3 regions of the Pseudomonas sp. PB3P13 genome follow, and region 2 is predicted to be linked to each of the others. Evidence: predicted binding sites of a transcription regulator. Region 2 holds the regulator's gene; each other region holds the start of a gene.
What was found. Region 2 encodes sigma-54, which starts transcription at its own class of promoters, with help from an activator protein. Its sites were predicted from a motif close to ANTGGCATNNANNTTGCTNT; they were not measured.
Positions count from the first base shown of each region.

Region 1: the regulator sigma-54 is predicted to act here: its motif matches at 1,595-1,614, upstream of ACYZT1_RS21160 (pilin).
Region 3: the regulator sigma-54 is predicted to act here: its motif matches at 4,148-4,167, upstream of glnK (P-II family nitrogen regulator).

Region 1 covers NZ_CM142702.1:4,590,039-4,596,464, reverse strand. The annotation lists gene pilB (type IV-A pilus assembly ATPase PilB) at 1-1,434, opposite strand, end outside; gene ACYZT1_RS21160 (pilin) at 1,663-2,124, shown strand; gene ACYZT1_RS21155 (BON domain-containing protein) at 2,443-2,793, shown strand; gene ACYZT1_RS21150 (DUF2845 domain-containing protein) at 3,058-3,354, opposite strand; gene ACYZT1_RS21145 (DUF748 domain-containing protein) at 3,354-6,305, opposite strand; gene ACYZT1_RS21140 (class I SAM-dependent rRNA methyltransferase) at 6,390-6,426, opposite strand, start outside.
Region 2 covers NZ_CM142702.1:1,056,659-1,063,084, forward strand. The annotation lists gene ACYZT1_RS04635 (IS4 family transposase) at 1-638, shown strand, start outside; gene ACYZT1_RS04640 (HPr family phosphocarrier protein) at 806-1,081, opposite strand; gene rapZ (RNase adapter RapZ) at 1,097-1,954, opposite strand; gene ptsN (PTS IIA-like nitrogen regulatory protein PtsN) at 1,957-2,421, opposite strand; gene hpf (ribosome hibernation-promoting factor, HPF/YfiA family) at 2,434-2,742, opposite strand; gene ACYZT1_RS04660 (RNA polymerase factor sigma-54) at 2,817-4,310, opposite strand; gene lptB (LPS export ABC transporter ATP-binding protein) at 4,494-5,219, opposite strand; gene lptA (lipopolysaccharide transport periplasmic protein LptA) at 5,219-5,767, opposite strand; gene lptC (LPS export ABC transporter periplasmic protein LptC) at 5,754-6,326, opposite strand; gene ACYZT1_RS04680 (KdsC family phosphatase) at 6,334-6,426, opposite strand, start outside.
Region 3 covers NZ_CM142702.1:5,292,914-5,299,339, reverse strand. The annotation lists gene ACYZT1_RS24470 (methyl-accepting chemotaxis protein) at 1-1,781, shown strand, start outside; gene ACYZT1_RS24465 (YifB family Mg chelatase-like AAA ATPase) at 1,921-3,414, opposite strand; gene ACYZT1_RS24460 (accessory factor UbiK family protein) at 3,695-3,955, opposite strand; gene glnK (P-II family nitrogen regulator) at 4,374-4,712, shown strand; gene ACYZT1_RS24450 (ammonium transporter) at 4,749-6,086, shown strand; gene ACYZT1_RS24445 (secondary thiamine-phosphate synthase enzyme YjbQ) at 6,299-6,426, shown strand, end outside.

The DNA.
Region 1 (6,426 bases), 1.8 Mb from region 2:
GAAACCCTCCTTGATCAGCGCTTCGCGGGGGATGTCGATGGGTTTCTTGCAATGGCTGCAGAGTTTGCGCGCCAGACGCTGGGCGATGATCAACGTGACCGAGGTGGCGATGTTGAAACCCTGGATGCCCATGTTGTGCAGTCGCGTCAGGGTTTCGGCGGCGCTGTTGGTGTGCAGGGTCGATAACACCAGGTGACCGGTCTGCGCCGCCTTGATGGCGATCTCGGCGGTTTCGAGGTCGCGGATCTCGCCGACCATGATCACGTCAGGATCTTGACGCAAAAATGAGCGCAACGCCTGGGGAAAGCCCATGCCCTGTTTAGGATTGACGTTGACCTGATTGATGCCTTCCATGTTGATTTCCACCGGGTCCTCGGCCGTGGAAATGTTGATGTCCACGGTATTGAGGATATTAAGCCCGGTGTAAAGCGACACGGTTTTACCGGAACCAGTGGGGCCAGTGACCAGGATCATTCCCTGCGGCTGTTTGAGGGCGGCCATGTACAAATCTTTCTGGCCGGGCTCGTAGCCGAGCGCGTCAATGCCCATTTGTGCGCTGGTGGGGTCGAGGATCCGGATCACCACTTTTTCCCCCCATAGGGTAGGCAAGGTGTTGACCCGAAAGTCGATGGATTTGCTCTTCGACAGGCGCATCTTGATTCGCCCGTCCTGAGGTTTGCGCCGTTCGGAAATGTCCAGGCTGGCCATGACTTTCAGGCGCGCGGCAATTCGCGCGGCCAGCTGGATCGGCGGTTTGGCGACTTCGCGCAATATGCCGTCGGTGCGCATCCGCACGCGATAGTTTTTTTCATAAGGTTCGAAGTGCAGGTCGGAAGAGCCGCTTTTGATCGCGTCGAGCAACATCTTGTGAACGAAGCGCACCACCGGCGCGTCATCGGCATCCTGCCCGGCGATGGAATCCTGACGATTGTCGACGCCCGACTCGATGTCGACGCCATCGAGGTCGACATCGGCCATGTCTTCAAGACCGGTGCTGTGGTTGTCGAAGAATTTGTCGAGCGCGTCGGAGAGCTTGTCGTCTTCGACCAGAATGGCTTCGGTGCCGAGCCCGGTACTGAACTGGATATCGTTGATGGCTTGATGATTGGTCGGGTCGGAAACGCCGACGAACAGCTTGTTGCCGCGGCGCCACAGGGGCAGGGCGTGGTGCTGGCGCAGGAGTTTTTCGCTGACCAGGCCTCTGGGCTGGGATTCTTTGTCGAGGCAGCTGAGATCAAGCAACGGCATGCCGAAATGCTCGGACGCGATCTCGGCAATCTGGCGGCTCTTGATCAGTTTGTTCTGCACCAGATAACTGACCAGGGAGATTTTGCTGCGCTGGGCTTGCAGGTAGGCCTGCTGCGCAGTTTTTTCAGTGATCAGCTCGGCCAGGACCAATTGCTTGGCCAGGCCGCTTAGGGCGATATCGTTCATGGAAATTCCGGACGCAAACTATGCATGACTTATAGCGTAGTCAACCGGCAGAGCCAAACCATGGATGCCGAGGTGACAATAATTGTCAGAAAGTGCGGATGCTGGGGGTAGGAAAGGGCACTCTGACGTCTTTTCCCCGTGGCCGACTGCGGGTAAAGGGTTTGGCATGAGCTGTGCTTTGGGCTAATCAGATCATGGGATTTTGACTCATGCACCGGAGCTTTGTTAATGAACACACAGAAAGGTTTTACGCTTATCGAGCTGCTCATCGTGGTGGCGATTATCGGGATTTTGGCGACGTTTGCTTTGCCGGCTTATTCGAAGTATCAGGCGCGGGCGAAAATGACAGCTGGTTTGGCAGAGATATCGGCGTTGAAAATTCCATTTGAGGACGCTATGAACCAAGGCGCGGCGCCAGGGCTGGGAGATAGACCGGCTACCACGAATAACTGCAAGTTCACCGTGGCGGGCAACCCGAGTGCTGGCACTGGCAGTATTGTATGTGCGTTGGAAAAAGCACCAGCTGCAATTGCAGATAAAACCATTACGCTTTCACGCACTGCGGTAGGTGATTGGACATGCGCAACGACGGCTATTGCCGACTATGCTCCAACTGGCTGCACCGCCGCGGGTGGGACTGGGACTGGTACCGGTACCGGTACTGGTACTGGTACTGGTACCGGGGGCTGATAATACAAAGATAAAGGAAATGCCCCATCGAGAGATGGGGCATTTTTTTGCTGAGGCACCTGCTGAGCTGCGTACCGCCCGTATTTCACAAAACCTCGTAAATTCATGGCCTTACGCCCATCCCAAATCCCGCAACTTGCATGTAGAAAATTTCCCACTCATGCAATTTGCATGATTTCGAAAATCAGCTGTTTCCATAAGCTGTTGATTTATAACAATTAATATACTGTCTCAAAGTTGGCACACCCTTCGCAATATACCCAGTAGCCCTGCTGGGAACACACCAGCAGACTTTAGAGAAAAACAGGAGTTACTCGTATGAAGAAGTTCGCTATCGTTGCCGCTACTGCTACCGCGCTGACCCTGACTATGGCCAACGCTGCCTTTGCTGCTCAAGCAACTCAGGCGCCAATGGTTCTGGCCGCTGGTGAAGTCACCGAAGCTAAAGCTGACGTGTCCGACACCTGGATCACCACCAAAGTCAAAGCTGACCTGGTTACCGAAAAAGGCATCCCTGGCACCGACATCAAGGTAGAAACCAACAAAGGCGTTGTTTCCCTGTCGTCGACCACAACAGTGACTGATTCGCAGAAAGACGTTGCAGTCGCCATCGCCAAGAAAATCAAAGGCGTTAAAGACGTCTCCGCCGCCGGCCTGAAAGCCGAGTAAGGCAAGACTTCTCGCCTGAACCGGGAGAAGGTGCGGTAGACGAGCCGGGTTATACGTCTACCGCAGTTGAGAGTTCATGCGACGGCCACAAGGATTGTGGCCATTACAGGCCCCGGACATTCGTGTCCGGGGCCTGTTCTATTGTGGCTAACAGAAAACCCGTAGCAGCTGGCGAAGCCTGCGTCCGGCTGCGCAGCAGTCGTAGAATACGGCGCACATATAAACCTGACGCAGGCTGCCAGCTGCTAAAAGACCGAGCGTGCTTCAATTGCCGCGGTTGCTGGTGATCTGTTTCAGGCGATTACCTTCGAATCGCAAGTACTGATACATTCCGCCATTCGGTCCGTAGGTCCATTCTTCCACCTGAAACTCCTCCCGACGGTTGGCGCTGCGCTTGAAGCCCAACACATCGCGACTTACCGGCTCCCCGCATTTGTGCAGGACTTCGCTGGACCGATCGCCGACGCTGACCAACTGACTGCCGCAACGCAAGGTATCGGCGGCCGTCGCATGGCTCGCGGCAACCGTCAGAGTCAGGCCCAACAACAGCCGGTTGATCATCACTCGGCATCCAGGTGCATGGGCGTCACTACCCGTCCATCGCTTTGCGGTTCGCCGAGGCTGGAGTCGATGAAATACACGCGGTCATCGGCCAGTTGACCCTTGTCGACCAGGTAGTCCTTGATGCTGCTGGCACGGTCCTGACCGAGTTCGCGCAGCAGCACTTCGCTGGAACTCCAGAAGGCGAGCACGCCTTCGCGCATTTTTGCCGTGCGTTCTTCCTTGCCGAGGTCTTTCCACTCAGCCGGTGGCTGGGTTTTCAGACGCGTGCGATAGATGCCTTCCAGCAGCGGACCTTTCTCGCTGTCCGGCACTTCCAGCAATGACGCCTGCGCCGGGACTTTTTCGCCGCGACGCTGGAGCATCTTGTAATAGTTGTACTGGTATTCACGTTCCAGACGTTGTTCGGCAATCAGCGGGCCGTCGCTGCGAGCAGCGGCGGTGCCTTCGATTTCCAGGCGCAGGGCCGGACGTTCTTTCAGTGCCTGGGACAGCTTGATCAATGAACCCTCGGCGTCTTTGTTCAATTGGCTCGAACCTGGCGCAAACGACACTGTGCCCAGATCTTCCGAACCGCCGCCCCTGACCAGCCCGCCAATCATCTTGAACGGTGCCGCTGCAGCTTTGACGATCAGGTTACGCAGGGTCTGCCAGACAATCGGCATGACGCTGAACTGCGGATTGTTCAGGTCGCCCGTCACCGGCAACTCGATGGAGATCTTGCCGTCGACATCCTTCAGCAGAGCAATGGCCAGCTTCAGCGGCAGGCTGGTAGCGTCCGGGCTGTCGACTTTTTCACCCAGTTGCAATTGCTCTACCACCACTTTGTTTTCGGCTTTGAGCTGACCTTTGGTGATCATGTAATGCAGGTCGAGATTGAGCCGACCTTTGCGGATACGGTAACCGGCGAACTTGCCGGAGTAGGGCGTCAGCGTAGTCAACTCGACCCGTTTGAAGCTGGTGGCGATGTCGAGGCTGGCCATCGGGTCGAACGGATTGACGGCGCCCTTGATGGTCACCGGTGCATAGCGATCGACCTTGCCTTTTATGTCCACAGTCGCCGGTTTTGCCTGACGGCTGTCGATGGTGCCGATCCGGCCGTTGAGTTGTTGCACGGCCGTGGCGAAATTCGGTGTGAGACTGAAGTCGGCGAAGTTGGCCGAACCGTCATTGATGGCAATGCCGCCGACGTGAATGCCCAGCGGTTTTTCCTGACTGGCAGGCTTGGCCGCTGTAGTTTTCGCGCTGGAGTCGGCTGGCTGCGGAATCAGCAGATCATCGACATTGGTGGTGCGGTCGTCGTTGATCATGAAGCGCACGTAGGGCTGGAGCAGGTTGACCTTGGCGATTTTCAGGCTGTCGCCATGCTGGTAGTTCAAGCCTTCGAGCACCAATTGCTGCCACTTGAGAAAGTCACGGGTTTTCAGGGTGTCGAGGGTGTGCAGTTGATCCACCTGGGCTTTGCCGGTAACACTGAATGCCAGCGGCTCGGTGCTTTTCAGGTCCACGGCCAGATCACTGCCCAGCATGCCGCTGCGCAGTTCGAGGCGAATGAACGGATTGATGTAGGACTGCGCAACCCGCAGGTCGATGTCGCGGGTTTGCACCTTCAGTCTGGCGCTGACCGGTGCCAGATTGACCTCGCCGTCCGCCATCAGTTTGCCTTGCTTGCCCACGCCGGTGTCGAGTTTGAGGGCAAAGGGCGAACCGTTGAGGCTGTCGAAATTCTGCAGATCCAGGTTCAGCGGCCCGATATCCAGCGCGACGACGGGTTGCGCCTTGCGGTCCTCCAGGTGCACCTGGTAATCACGCAGCTGCACGTCTTTGAGCAGCACTTGCCACGGTTTGCCCGGTGGTGTCGATTCGCTTTTCGGCGAATCAGCGGCGGCCGGAGCGCTCACCGGTTCGGCTTTGGCCTTGGCAGCCTCTTTGGAAGGCTGGCTGGCGAACAGCTTTTGCCAGTCGAGTTGCCCGTCTGCGTCAAGTGCTGCCCAGGTTTCGAGTTTCTGGCTGCGAATCTTGCCGACGATCACTTGCTGCTTGGCCAGATCGACCGTCGTTTCGCTGACGTCCAGCCGCCCGAGCTTCGCCAGTGGTCGCCCGTCTGGCGCCTTGATGGCAAACGGCGCAACGCTGAGCGCCATGTTGCTCAGCAGCAGTTCGGTTTGCCTGGAGAGGTTCAGCTTGTAGTCGGTGCTCAGATTCAGCGTGCCGTTTTCCAGGTCCAGCGGCACTGAATCGCGCACGTAGGGCCACCAGACTTTCATATTGGCATCGGTGATTTTCAGCTTACCTTCGGAGGCCATCGGGATCAGGCTGAAATTGCCCGTCCAGTCGATCTGCCCGCCGGCGGGGCCCGCCGCCACCAAGGTCATGTCGGCATTGTCTTCGGGCAAGGTGCTGAGGTTTTTCAACTCGAAATCGAGCTTGTCGTAAAGGAATTCAATCGGCTCGCTGGGCCGTGCGTCCTGGAAATGCACATAGCCGTCGGCGAGTTTGATGCGCTCTACGCGCAGCGGGAACGGTTTGGCCTCCGGGTCGGCCGGGGTTGGCTCGCTGGCCGGCAATTTGAACAGGCCCAGCAAATTCAGTTTGCCGTCCTTGCCGAAGAGTATTTCGGTTTTGGGTTTGTCGAGTTCAATGTTGGACAAATGCAGCGCTTTGGTCCAAAGGCTGTCGATCTGCAGATTCGCGTACAGACGTTCGAAGCCGACCTGTTCTTTGCCCGGCTCGCCGACGACCAGGCCCCACAGGGTCACCTCAAGGCTGAAGGGGTTGAGTTCGATGCGCTGCAGCGTCGCGGGCGTCGTCGCGTAGTTGGCCAGTTGCTGGTTGGCCACCCGCAACGCGATGCCCGGCAAAATCAGGAAACCCAACAGGCTGTAGAGGGCCAGTGCAGTCAACAGGGCGCCGAGAGCGCGGATCAATCCTTTGGGCATGTGCGGCTTCATCTGTCTGAATCGGAGTGCGTTGGAGTATGGCACGCGAATCCGGTTCCGAAGTGGTCCGGCTTCAGCGGATTTACCTTTTCAATTTCACAGCTGCAGAATCAGGGTTTTGAGCGGCGGCTGC
Region 2 (6,426 bases):
AACGGCACTGGCTCATGCGGGCACGCAAACCGCTTAAATACGAGGTGATCAAAGAGTTGGGCGCCGGTGATTGGCTTGTGCGACTGACTGTTTCCAGAGATGCACTCAAGCAACGTCCCGACCTTCCTAGCCATTGGCAGGCACGACTGATTGAGTACTCGATAGACGACAAACCCCGCCGCTATCTCACCTCGTTGATCGATGCCGAACGTTACCCTGCCCATCAGGTGGCAGGGCACTACAACGAACGCTGGGAAATCGAATTGGGTTACCGCGAGATCAAGCAAAACCTGCTCAAAGGAGAGCAATTGCGCAGTAAACAGCCTGATCTGGTGCGCCAAGAACTGTGGGGAGCTCTGCTGGCCTACAACCTGATCCGCCAGGAGATGCGCTTGATGGCTGAAGAAATAAAGGTGGTACCACAACGTTTGAGCTTTCTCTGGTTGGCTCAAGCGGTCAGCAACGCGCTGCGTTTCTGCCCGCTTGAAACGCCAGGTACGATCCCTAAACGACTGGCAGAGCTGAGAGTCCAGGCTCAACACTTCATGCTACCTGCCAGACGACAGCGAAGTTACCCAAGGGTGGTCAAGCCTAGACCAGTCAAATATCCCAAAAAGAAGGCTGGAGGGCTTAACTGACTGGCATTAGGGCAAGCCCCCTCGCCACAGGCAAGCCCTATCACAGGCAGACCCTATCACAGGCAGACCCTATCACAGGCAAGCCCCATCACAGGCAAGCGCCATCACAAGCGAGCCCCTATCCAGAGGCATGCCCCCGCGCCATAAAAGCGCAGAAGGCAGCGGTGTTATTCGCCTTCGTCAAAGTAATTATTAATGAGATTCACCAAGGCTTGCAGCGCTTCATCTGCTTGCTCACCCTCTGTACTCAGATGGATTTTGGTGCCCTTGCCGGCCGCCAGCATCATCATGGCCATGATGCTTTTGCCGTCAACCGTGGCTTGCGGCGTGCGACCTACCCTGATCGTGCAATCCTTGAACTGACCGGCAACCCCGACGAATTTGGCAGACGCGCGAGCATGCAGGCCCAGCTTGTTGATGATTTCGATTTCCAGAGCAGGCATCGCGATGTGAATCCTTTAGCTGAGGTCGCGGTGGCGAACCTGGACGTTCTTCAAGGTTTTTTGCAGGACCTGACCCAGGCGTTCGGTCAGGTAGACAGAGCGGTGGTGACCGCCGGTGCAGCCAATTGCGATGGTGACGTAGGCGCGATTACTGGCGGCAAAGCGCGGTAACCATTTGAGCAGATACGTGGAGATGTCCTGGAACATCTCCTCGACATCCGGCTGTGCTGCCAGATAATCGGCAACCGGTTTTTCCAGCCCCGAATGCTCGCGCAGTTCCGGCTTCCAGTAGGGGTTGGGCAGGCAACGCACATCGAACACCAGATCGGCGTCGACGGGCATGCCCCGCTTGAATCCAAAGGACTCCACCAGAAACGCAGTGCCGGGCTCCGGCTGATTCAACAGGCGCAGCTTGATGGTATCGCGCAGCTGATACAGGTTGAGGTTGGTGGTGTTGACCTTCAGATCGGCAAGATCGGCAATCGGCCCAAGCAGTTGGGTTTCATCGCTGATCGCTTCGGCCAGCGAGCGATCGGCACTGCTCAGTGGATGGCGCCGACGGGTTTCCGAGAAGCGCTTGAGCAGCGTCTCTTCGTCGGCATCCAGGTACAGAACATCACACTGGATGTGACGGCTGCGGACTTCTTCGAGCAGTTCCGGAAATCGTGACAAATGACTCGGCAGATTTCGCGCGTCGATGGATACCGCCACCAACGGTTGCGCCAGTTCAGTGTGAATCAGTGCGCGTTCAGCCAACTCCGGCAGCAAACCGGCGGGCAGGTTATCAATGCAGTAATAGCCACTGTCCTCCAGAACAGCGAGCGCAGTACTTTTACCTGACCCGGAGCGGCCGCTGACAATGATCATGCGCATGATTAGTGCCCGTTTTGCTCGTCCAGGACAACCTGATACAAGGCTTCATTACTCGGAGCGCTGCGCAGTTTTTCCCGCACTTCCTTGCGATCGAGCATGCTGGCGATCTGGCGCAACAGTTCCAGATGCGCATCGGTGGCGGCCTGCGGGACCAGCAGAACAAACAGCAGGTCGACCGGAGCGCCATCGATGGCGTCGAAATCAATTGGGGCGTCGAGGTGCATCAGTGCGCTGACAGGCGACGTGCAACCTTTCAAGCGGCAGTGAGGAATGGCGATGCCGTTTCCAAAACCGGTCGAGCCGAGTTTTTCACGGGCAATCAGAGCCTCGAAGACATCTTGCATTTCCAGATCCGGGACTTCTTTATGGATAAGGTTGGCAATTTGCTCGAGGGCTTTCTTTTTGCTGCCGCCCGGCACGTTCACGAGGGAACGGCCGGGGGTCAGGATGCTTTCAAGTCGGATCATGGGTAGGGAGTGTTAACGACCGGTTGCGCCCTGGAGGAGGCTCTGGGTCTTTTCCTTATGCTTTTTGAGTTGTTTATCGAGCTTGTCGGTCAAGGCGTCGATCGCCGCGTACATATCGGTATGTTCCGCGTTGGCGACCACTTCATTGCCGGGAATATGCAGCGTGGCTTCGATTTTCTGCTTGAGCTTTTCGACCGTCATCGTGACCTGCACGTTGGTGATCTTGTCGAAATGCCTCTCTAATCGTTCGAGTTTTTCGCCGATGTAGGTGCGAAGAGGTTCGGTCACTTCCAGTTGGTGTCCACTGATGTTGACTTGCATACAGCTTCTCCTTCGTTGCCAGTGCATAAAGCGGCAGGCTGGGTTGCCTGCCACTGGAACGCTGTAACGTGACTCTACATCAACCGCTTGCGTTCGCTCGAAGGCGCGATCCCGAGGGATTCACGGTACTTGGCGACGGTGCGGCGAGCCACCTGAATGCCTTGTGCCTCCAGTAAACCAGCGATCTTGCTGTCACTCAACGGCTTTTTCTGATTTTCCGCTGCAACCAGTTTTTTGATGATCGCGCGGATCGCCGTGGACGAGCATTCGCCGCCTTCAGAGGTGCTGACGTGACTGGAGAAAAAGTATTTCAGTTCATAGATACCGCGAGGGGTATGCATGAACTTCTGCGTGGTAACCCGGGAAATCGTCGATTCGTGCATGCCCACCGCTTCGGCGATGTCATGTAGCACCAACGGCTTCATGGCTTCGTCGCCGTACTCCAGAAAACCGCGCTGATGCTCGACGATCTGGGTAGCGACTTTCATCAGCGTTTCGTTGCGGCTTTGCAGGCTCTTGATGAACCAGCGAGCCTCCTGCAGCTGATTGCGCATGAAAGTGTTATCGGCGCTGGTGTCAGCGCGACGCACGAAACCGGCGTATTGGGCGTTGACTCGCAGCCGTGGCACCGACTCCTGATTAAGCTCCACCAGCCAGCGCTCGTTGTCCTTGCGCACGATCACGTCAGGCACGACGTATTCGGCTTCGCTGGATTCGATTTGCGAGCCTGGGCGCGGGTTGAGGCTCTGCACCAGTTCGATGACCTGGCGCAGTTCGTCTTCCTTGAGCTTCATGCGGCGCATCAGCTGGCTGTAATCGCGGCTGCCGAGCATGTCGATGTAATCGCAGACCAGGCGCTTGGCTTCGCTCAACCAAGGCGTCTTGGGCGGCAGCTGGCGCAGTTGCAGCAACAGGCATTCGCTCAGGTTGCGAGCGCCGATGCCGGCCGGTTCGAATTGCTGGATGCGGTGCAGGACGGCTTCAATTTCATCGAGTTCGACGTCCAGTTCGGGATCGAAGGCTTCGAGGATTTCATCGAGTGTTTCGTCGAGGTAGCCCTGATTATTGATGCAGTCGATCAAAGTCACGGCGATCAGGCGATCGGTGTCGGACATCGGCGCCAGGTTCAGCTGCCACAGCAAATGGCTCTGCAAGCTCTCGCCGGCTGAGGTGCGGGTGGTGAAGTCCCACTCGTCGTCGTCACTGCTCGGCAGGCTGCTGGCGCTGGTCTGGTAGACGTCTTCCCACGCGGTGTCGACCGGCAACTCATTAGGAATGCGCTCGTTCCAGTCACCTTCCTCCAGGTTGTCCACCGTCGGGGCCGTTTCCTGATAGGAGGGTTCCGAAACATCGGCGTTTGGAGGTTGTTCGGCCTTGTCGGCCAACGGGTCAGCGTTATCGAAGTCGTCGCCTTCTTCCTGGCGTTCGAGCATCGGATTGGACTCCAGGGCCTCCTGGATTTCCTGCTGCAGGTCCAGGGTCGACAATTGGAGCAGGCGGATGGCCTGTTGCAGCTGCGGTGTCATCGTCAGCTGCTGGCCCATTCTCAAGACTAGCGATGGTTTCATGGCAGGGGCTTAACACCTTATTCGCCGGCGCACATGCGCCATCCACTACAGGGCGCCGAAGCGCCAAACTTAAGCAAATTATATGCCTGAAACTGAAGTGTTTGCCTAGAGCGCGGTAACAATAAAACACACTGAGGTGTTCATCGCGTCAGGCGCTCGGCCGACTAGCCAGACACTCAGCGCTTACAGACGGAACTCGTGGCCCAGATAAACTTCCTTGACCAGATCGTTGGCCAGGATGGTGGCGGAGTCACCTTCGGCGATCAGTTGACCGTCGTTGACGATGTAGGCCGTTTCGCAGATATCCAGGGTTTCACGAACGTTGTGGTCGGTGATCAGCACGCCAATGCCTTTGGCTTTGAGGTGGTGAATGATCTGCTTGATGTCGCCGACCGAAATCGGGTCCACGCCGGCGAAGGGTTCGTCGAGGAGGATGAATTTCGGGTTGGTGGCCAGGGCGCGGGCAATTTCCACGCGGCGGCGTTCACCACCGGACAGGCTCATGCCGAGGTTGTCGCGAATGTGGCTGATGTGGAATTCCTGCAGCAGGCTTTCCAGTTCCTTGCGGCGTGCGGTCTTGTCGAGTTCCTTGCGGGTCTCGAGGATCGCCATGATGTTGTCTGCAACCGACAGTTTGCGGAAGATTGACGCTTCCTGCGGAAGATAGCCGATACCAGCCTTCGCACGACCGTGCATGGGCTGGTGGCTGACGTCCAGGTCGTCGATCAGTACTCGGCCTTGATCGGCCTGTACCAGGCCCACGATCATGTAGAAGCAGGTGGTTTTGCCGGCGCCGTTGGGGCCAAGCAAGCCGACGATCTGACCGCTGTCGATGGACAGGCTGACGTCACGCACGACCTGGCGGCTCTTGTAGCTCTTGGCCAGATGCTGGGCTTTCAGAGTTGCCATTACTGGGCCTTCTGCTCGTCGGTTTTCTTCTTCGGCTGGATCACCATGTCGATGCGCGGACGCGACTCGGTGACCTTGCTGCCCGTAGCGCGACCGGCGCTGGCAAGCTTCTTGTTGGTGTCATAGACGATCTTTTCGCCCTGGGTGATGTTGCCATCCTTGTCGATGACCTTGGCGCGATCGATCAGCACGACGCGGTCTTGCGAGGCGTGATACTGGATAGTCACCCCGTAGCCCTGAACCGGCTTGGTGTCGCCGGCCGTTTGCAGTTGCTCGAAGTAGGCGAGGTTGCCCACCGAAGTCACCACGTCAATATCGCCGGCCTGGGTGCGGGTCATGGTCACAGTGTTTCCGGTGACCTTCATCGAGCCCTGAGTGATGATCACGTCACCCTTATAAGTGGCAATACCGTTCTTGTCGTCCAGTTGGGCATCGTCCGCCTGGATGCGGATAGGCTGCTGTTGATCGTCCGGCAGAGCCCAGGCGCTCACGCTTCCCAGTGCTGCGCTCAGACCGAGCAAAATAGGGAGAGTTTTAACGAGCCTCATACTGTCCTCTTACGTTCGATAGCAGGTGTATCCTGCTTTCTTTCAAATACGCTTTCATTCCGTTACCAGTCGAGACACCACCAGCGCCGTCGATTCTAACGGGTTGAGCGGTCTCCGCATATTGCCGCTGCGGGAACACGGTCATGCGGGTGGAGGTAATCAGGGTCTTGCGGTCTTTCTCATCGAAGCGGGTGATCCGCACCGAATCGATCAGCTCGACCTGAGTGCCGTCCGGGTTGACCTCGCCACGCTCGCTCTGCACATGCCACGGAAACTGGGTGCCGCGATACAGGTACAGGTCCGGATTGGTCAACAGCGTTACTTCGGTCGCTTTCAGGTGTTCGACCTTGTCGGAGGTCATTTCGTATTGCAGCTTGCCATCCGGCAGGTACTGAACGCTGTGGGCGTTGATCGCGTAATAGTCGATCTCGGTTTCGTCGACTTTGGCCACTGGCTTGTCGAGGAAGCGTTCCGGGCTGATGTTCCAGTAGCCCACCGCGGCAAAAATGGCCGCGATGCATCCGAACATCAGGGTGTTGCGAAATTTCTTGCTCAGCATAGTTGGCTCACAGGTACGCGGCGTTGGCCGCATCGAGGCGGCCCTGGGCGCGCAGGATCAATTCGCAGAATTCGCGAGCGGCACCTTCGCCACCACGGGC
Region 3 (6,426 bases), 1.1 Mb from region 2:
GCGAAAGCACGCAGCGCCTGGCAGGGCTGTTCGAGACGCGCTTCACTGAGGGCTTGACCGTGCACGCGGATCAGCCGGTGACCGTGGCAGGCACCCAAACGCCGGGGCTGCACCTGGGCAGCGAAGTGTTGAACAACAACTTCAAGGAAGTTGACGAGTTCAAGAAGATGACCGCCGGGGTTGCCACCGTGTTTGTACGTAGCGGCGATGAATTCATTCGGGTCAGCACCAACGTCAGCAAGCAGGACGGGACCCGCGCCATCGGCACTGTGCTCGATCATGCGAACCCGGCTTATGCACGCTTGATGTCTGGCCAGAGTTTCGTGGGTCGTTCGCTGCTGTTCGAACGCCTCTACATGTCGCAATACACCCCTGTCCGCGACAGCGCCGGTAAGGTGATTGCCGTTTTGTACGTAGGATTCGATTACACCGACGCGCAGAATGCGCAGTTTGCCAATTTGAAACGCTTCCGTATCGGTCAGACCGGTTCCCTGGCCTTGCTCGATGAACACAGCAAATGGCTGGTGCCGATTGCCGGTGTGCAAGCGCTGGATCAAGCGGTCCCGGCCATCGTCGGCCTGACGAAAACGCCTGGCAAGGGCGAGTTCTGGAGCGATAAGTCCGAAGACTTCTACAGCGTCGCTGTGCCGTTCGAAGGCGGCCCATGGTCGGTCGTAGCGAGCATGCCAAAAGCAGAAATCAGTGCGGTAACCTGGAGCGTCGGTATTCAATTGGCAATCGGCAGCCTGTTGGCGATGTTGATCGCCGTCGGTTCGGCCGTGTGGTTGCTGCGCAGCAAGCTCGCACCGCTGGGTGATCTTGTGCGTCAGGCCGAGGCCTTGGGCGCCGGCGATCTGAGCGTGCGTCTGAACGTTTCGAGCAATGACGAAATCGGCCAATTGGCACGTGCTTTCAACCAGATGAGCCAGGCGCTGTCGACCATGGTCGAACATATTCGCAAGGCCTCGCATGAGGTCAACAGTCGCGCCCAGGCGTTGTCCGGTCTGTCCGGCGGAGCCTATGACGGCATGGAGCAGCAGTCTGGCGAGATCACCAGCATGGCAGGCGCGGTGGAAGAATTCAGCGCGACCTCGCTGAACATCGCCGACAACATGGGCAGCACACAGCGCCTGGCCCAGGAAAACGCCCAGCAAACCCAGATCGGCCGTACTTCGATGGACGAGGCGTCCTCGTCGTTGGAGCAAATTGCCGGGGCGCTGAACAGCACCGCGACGGTCATCAACACCTTGGGCCAGCGCTCCCAGGAAATCGGCGGCATCGTTGGTGTGATCACTTCGATCGCCGAACAAACCAATCTGTTGGCCTTGAACGCCGCGATTGAAGCCGCCCGTGCCGGCGAGCAGGGTCGCGGGTTTGCGGTAGTGGCCGATGAAGTGCGCAACCTCGCTTCGCGCACGCGTCAGGCGACGGATGAGATTTCCGGGATGATTCAAAGCATCCAACAGGAAACCGGCAACGCCATCAGCACCATGGAGCAGGGCAACGTGCTCATGCAGGAAGGCCTGTCGCGCAACGCCAACGTGGCGTCGGCGCTGGCGCGGATTGATGAGCAGAGCCGCTCGGCCGGGCAGCAATTCGCTGCGATCACCACGGCGACGCAAGAGCAGAGCAGCACCGCGACGTTGCTCAGCAGCAATCTGCAGAGCATTGCGCTGGCCAACAGTGAGCAGCGTGAAGTGGTGTCGAATCTGGCCGTCACTGCCAAAGAGCTGGAAAGCCTGGCTGCGGAGTTGCGAGCTGAGGTCGACCGCTTTCGTTGAGTCGACCTCGAAGCCGCCTTCGCAGGCAAGCCTCGCTCCTTGAAAACCCCCGAGCCTTGTGGGAGCGTGGCTTGCCCGCGACAGGATCGACTCGTTCGCCGTGTCGACCCTGATCCAGAAATCGCTACGCTGGAAAACGTCAGTTTGTATTTGGCCGATACTGCAACGCTTCGGCCAGGTGTGCCCGGGTAATGGCATCGACCTGCTCGAGGTCGGCCAGCGTCCGCGCCACCTTGAGCAGCCGATGCGCCGAGCGCAGCGACAGTGTCAGTCGCTCACACGCCGTTTCCAGCCAGTTTTCATCAACGGTGGATAACTTGCAGTGCCGGCGCAGTCCTGGCAGGTCGAGGAAAGCATTCGCGCAGCCTTGGCGTTTATGCTGCCGCTCCCTGGCGTCGGCGACCAGCAGCGCGGCCGTTGCAGTGTCATCGCCCGGTTTGAACGCTGGGTTCAATGCCGTGGCTTCCCTGGCGACGGTCAGGTGCAGGTCGATACGATCCAGCAGCGGCCCCGACAATTTGTTGCGATAGCGCTGAACCATGTCCGGCGTGCAACTGCACTTGCCACTGGGCTCGCCAAGATATCCGCAGGGGCAAGGATTCATCGCTGCAACCAACTGGAATCGCGCCGGAAAACGCACACGATCCTTGGCGCGGGAAATCACGATATGCCCGGACTCCAGCGGCTCTCTCAATACCTCCAAAACCTTGCGATCAAACTCTGGCAGCTCATCAAGAAACAGAACGCCGTGATGAGCGAGGGTGATTTCGCCGGGTTGTGGTTTCGATCCACCGCCCACTAATGCCGGGCCCGACGCCGAATGGTGAGGCTGGCGAAACGGGCGCTGCGGCCAATGGCTCAACGGCACACAACTGGTGACGGATTGAATGGCCGCCACTTCCAGCGCCTCATGTTCGGCCAGCGGAGGCAGCAACCCTGGCAATCGACTCGCCAAGAGTGTTTTACCCGTACCCGGCGGTCCGCTGAACAGCAGGTTATGCGCTCCCGCTGCGGCAATCAGCAAGGCACGCTTGGCCGAGATTTGGCCCTGCACTTCATTCAGGTCGGGGTAAGGTTTGCTGGCATACAGCAGACCGTTGGAGGCGTAGGGCTCGACCGGCGTGTGACCATTGAAATGGGCGACCGCTTCCAGCAAATGATCCACTGCGAACACCTTCAATCCCGATGCCAGACACGCCTCCTCGGCATTCGCCCGCGGCACCATCAGCGAGCGCCCGGCTTTGCGCGCCGCCAGTGCCGCCGGCAGCACCCCCCGCACGGCACGCACCGCGCCGGATAACGCCAGTTCTCCCAGGCATTCGATGTCATCAAGCGTGAGCGTCGGCACCTGCACGCTGGCTGAAAGAATCCCCAAGGCAATCGCCAAATCAAACCGTCCGCCGTCCTTTGGCAAATCCGCGGGGGCCAGATTCAAGGTGATCCGCCGCGCCGGAAATTGCAGGCCCGAATTGATGATCGCACTGCGCACCCGGTCCTTGCTTTCCTTCACCGCCGCTTCCGGCAAACCGACCATCGTCAGCGATGGCAAGCCGTTGGCCAGATGAACTTCAACGGTGACGGCAGGCGCATCTACGCCTATCTGGGCGCGACTGTGGACGATGGAGAGGGACATGGTCGTTCCTTGAACTGAAGAGCACCGCTTCCTGCGGTTTTTTCAAGGGTAGTCGGGAGTCGGGGGTTTGGCGTGGCGGTGCAGGTGTCAAACTTTCGCAGGATGTTGCTGGGGCGCACTTTGCGCAATGGCCCGATGAAATAGGGCCAAACACTAAAAGGTCGCAGCTTGCGGCATCTCCTGCAGGGTGTCTGTTCAGTGGGGACTGATAGACCGAGGTGACTTCATTCGCGGGCAAGCCCGCTCCCACAGAGAGCCGCGTTCACAGATGAGCGGTGTGTTACTCGCCCGGCGGATTCAGCTTTGCTTCCATCTCGGCGACTTTCGCTTCCAGACTCTCCAGCCGCGCCCGGGTTCGCGCCAATACAACCATCTGGCTATCAAATTCTTCGCGGCTCACCAGGTCCAGTTTGCTGAAGCCGCTTTGCAGCAATGCCTTGAACTGGCTTTCGATTTCGCTTTTGGGCAGTGGGGTGTCGCCACTGAAGAGGCGGGAGGCGGTGCCGGTCAGGGCGTCGAGGAAGTCTTTGGGCGCGAGCATGGCAAATGTCCTGGAAACAATGGCGGGCAGTGTATCACGCAGTGTCCAGGGTCAATTCCAACGCCGGCCATGCACGGTTTTCGTGCATGCGGACGGACGGTAATGCACTGTTGTGGTGCGTCACGGCAGCTTCGCACAACGGCGACGGCGATCAGCCAGGGTTAATGCATTGAATTCAGCGAATTCATGGGAGATGGCAAGCTTTCTGCTTAGTCGCAAGTGACCCATGCACTGATGCAGTCGATGTGACGAATGCAGTGCGCCAAGCGGAACGGGGGAAGTGTTTCGTGCGGAGTGGTTAGCTGGCGTCGGACGCGCGATACAGGCCGACGATGCGTTACAAAGCCAGGCACTGCGCTTAGACTTGAGACGGGTTTGTTTTCCTGGGGCAAGTCCACCAATTCGGGAGAGAGTTTTCATGAAGCTAGTCACTGCCATCATCAAGCCGTTCAAGTTGGACGACGTGCGCGAGTCGCTGTCCGAGATCGGCGTGCAGGGCATTACCGTTACTGAAGTCAAAGGCTTCGGGCGGCAGAAGGGTCACACCGAGCTGTATCGCGGCGCGGAGTATGTGGTCGATTTCCTGCCGAAGGTGAAGATCGATGTCGCCATTGACGACAAGGATCTTGATCGGGTTATCGAGGCGATAACCAAGGCTGCCAACACCGGCAAGATCGGTGACGGCAAGATCTTCGTGGTCAATCTGGAACAGGCGATCCGCATCCGTACCGGCGAAACCGATACCGACGCAATCTAAGCCGCCACAAACCCCAACGCCCCAGGAGAAAACAATATGACTCTGCGTAAATTCGCAGGGCTAGGAGCCCTGTTGTCCCTCGTAATGCCCAGCCTGGCCACGGCGGCAGACGAAGTGGCGGCCCCAGTCCTCAATTCCGGCGACACTGCCTGGATGCTGACCTCGACAGCCCTTGTGCTGTTCATGACCATCCCTGGCCTTGCACTGTTCTACGGCGGCATGGTTCGCTCCAAAAACATTCTTTCCGTGATGATGCAGTGCTTCGCCATCACCGGTCTGATCAGCATTCTGTGGGTTATTTACGGCTACAGCATCGCGTTCGACACCACGGGTATGGAGCAGGGCGTCGTCAACTTCAATTCGTTCTTTGGCGGCATGGGCAAGGCGTTCCTCGCCGGTGTCACGCCATCGAGTGTGACCGGTCCCGCGGCGCTGTTTCCTGAAGCGGTGTTCATCACCTTCCAGATGACTTTCGCCATCATCACCCCGGCGCTGATCGTCGGCGCGTTCGCCGAGCGGATGAAATTCTCCGCAATGCTGATCTTCATGACCATCTGGTTCACCCTGGTCTACGCGCCGATTGCGCACATGGTCTGGGCCGGTAACGGCGGCCTGATGTGGGACTGGGGCGTGCTCGATTTTGCTGGCGGCACCGTGGTGCACATCAATGCCGGTATAGCGGGTCTGGTGGCGTGCATCGTGCTCGGCAAGCGTAAAGGTTTCCCGACCACGCCGATGGCTCCGCATAACCTCGGTTACACCCTGATGGGTGCGGCCATGCTGTGGGTCGGCTGGTTCGGCTTCAACGCCGGTTCCGCTGCGGCCGCCAACGGCACGGCCGGGATGGCGATGCTGGTCACTCAGATTGCAACGGCCGCCGCTGCTCTGGGCTGGATGTTTGCCGAGTGGGTCACTCACGGTAAACCAAGTGCGCTGGGTATCGCTTCGGGGGTAGTAGCGGGCCTGGTTGCGATCACTCCGGCCGCTGGCACCGTGGGCCCGATGGGCGCGCTGGTGATTGGTCTGGCAGCGGGTGTGGTGTGCTTCTTCTGCGCCACCACCCTGAAACGCAAACTCGGCTATGACGATTCGCTGGACGCCTTCGGCGTGCATGGTATCGGCGGCATTCTCGGTGCGATCCTCACCGGTGTTTTCGCAGCACCGTCGCTGGGTGGTTTCGGCACGGTTACCGACATCGCCGCACAAGTCTGGATTCAGTGCAAAGGCGTCGGCTTCACGGTCGTCTATACCGGTATCGTTACCTACATCATTCTCAAGGTGCTGGACGCGGTCATGGGGCTGCGCGTAACCGAAGAAGAAGAGGCGGTCGGCATCGATCTGGCTCTGCACAACGAACGTGGCTACAACCTGTAAGACACGACTAAAAAATCTGCCCGGCTTGCCGGGCATTTTTTTGTCTGGAATTTGTCAGTGAAGCATGGCTGAAAGGTTTTTTCGTACGCGTTAAGCAGCGTTTACGACAACGGTTTTTGTACGGGCAATGGCTTACATGATTGAAGGATTATTAGGGCCTTTGTTTTTTCCCAGAGCGCGCTAGAATGCGCCCCGAACGTGCGGAGAACTGTATGTGGCAACAGACTCTGATTACTCTGCGGGCGCGGCCCCGGGGCTTTCATCTGGTAACGGACGAGTTACTCGCCGGGTTGCCTGAACTCAAGGCATGTCGGGTCGGTCTGTTGCATTTGTGGCTGCA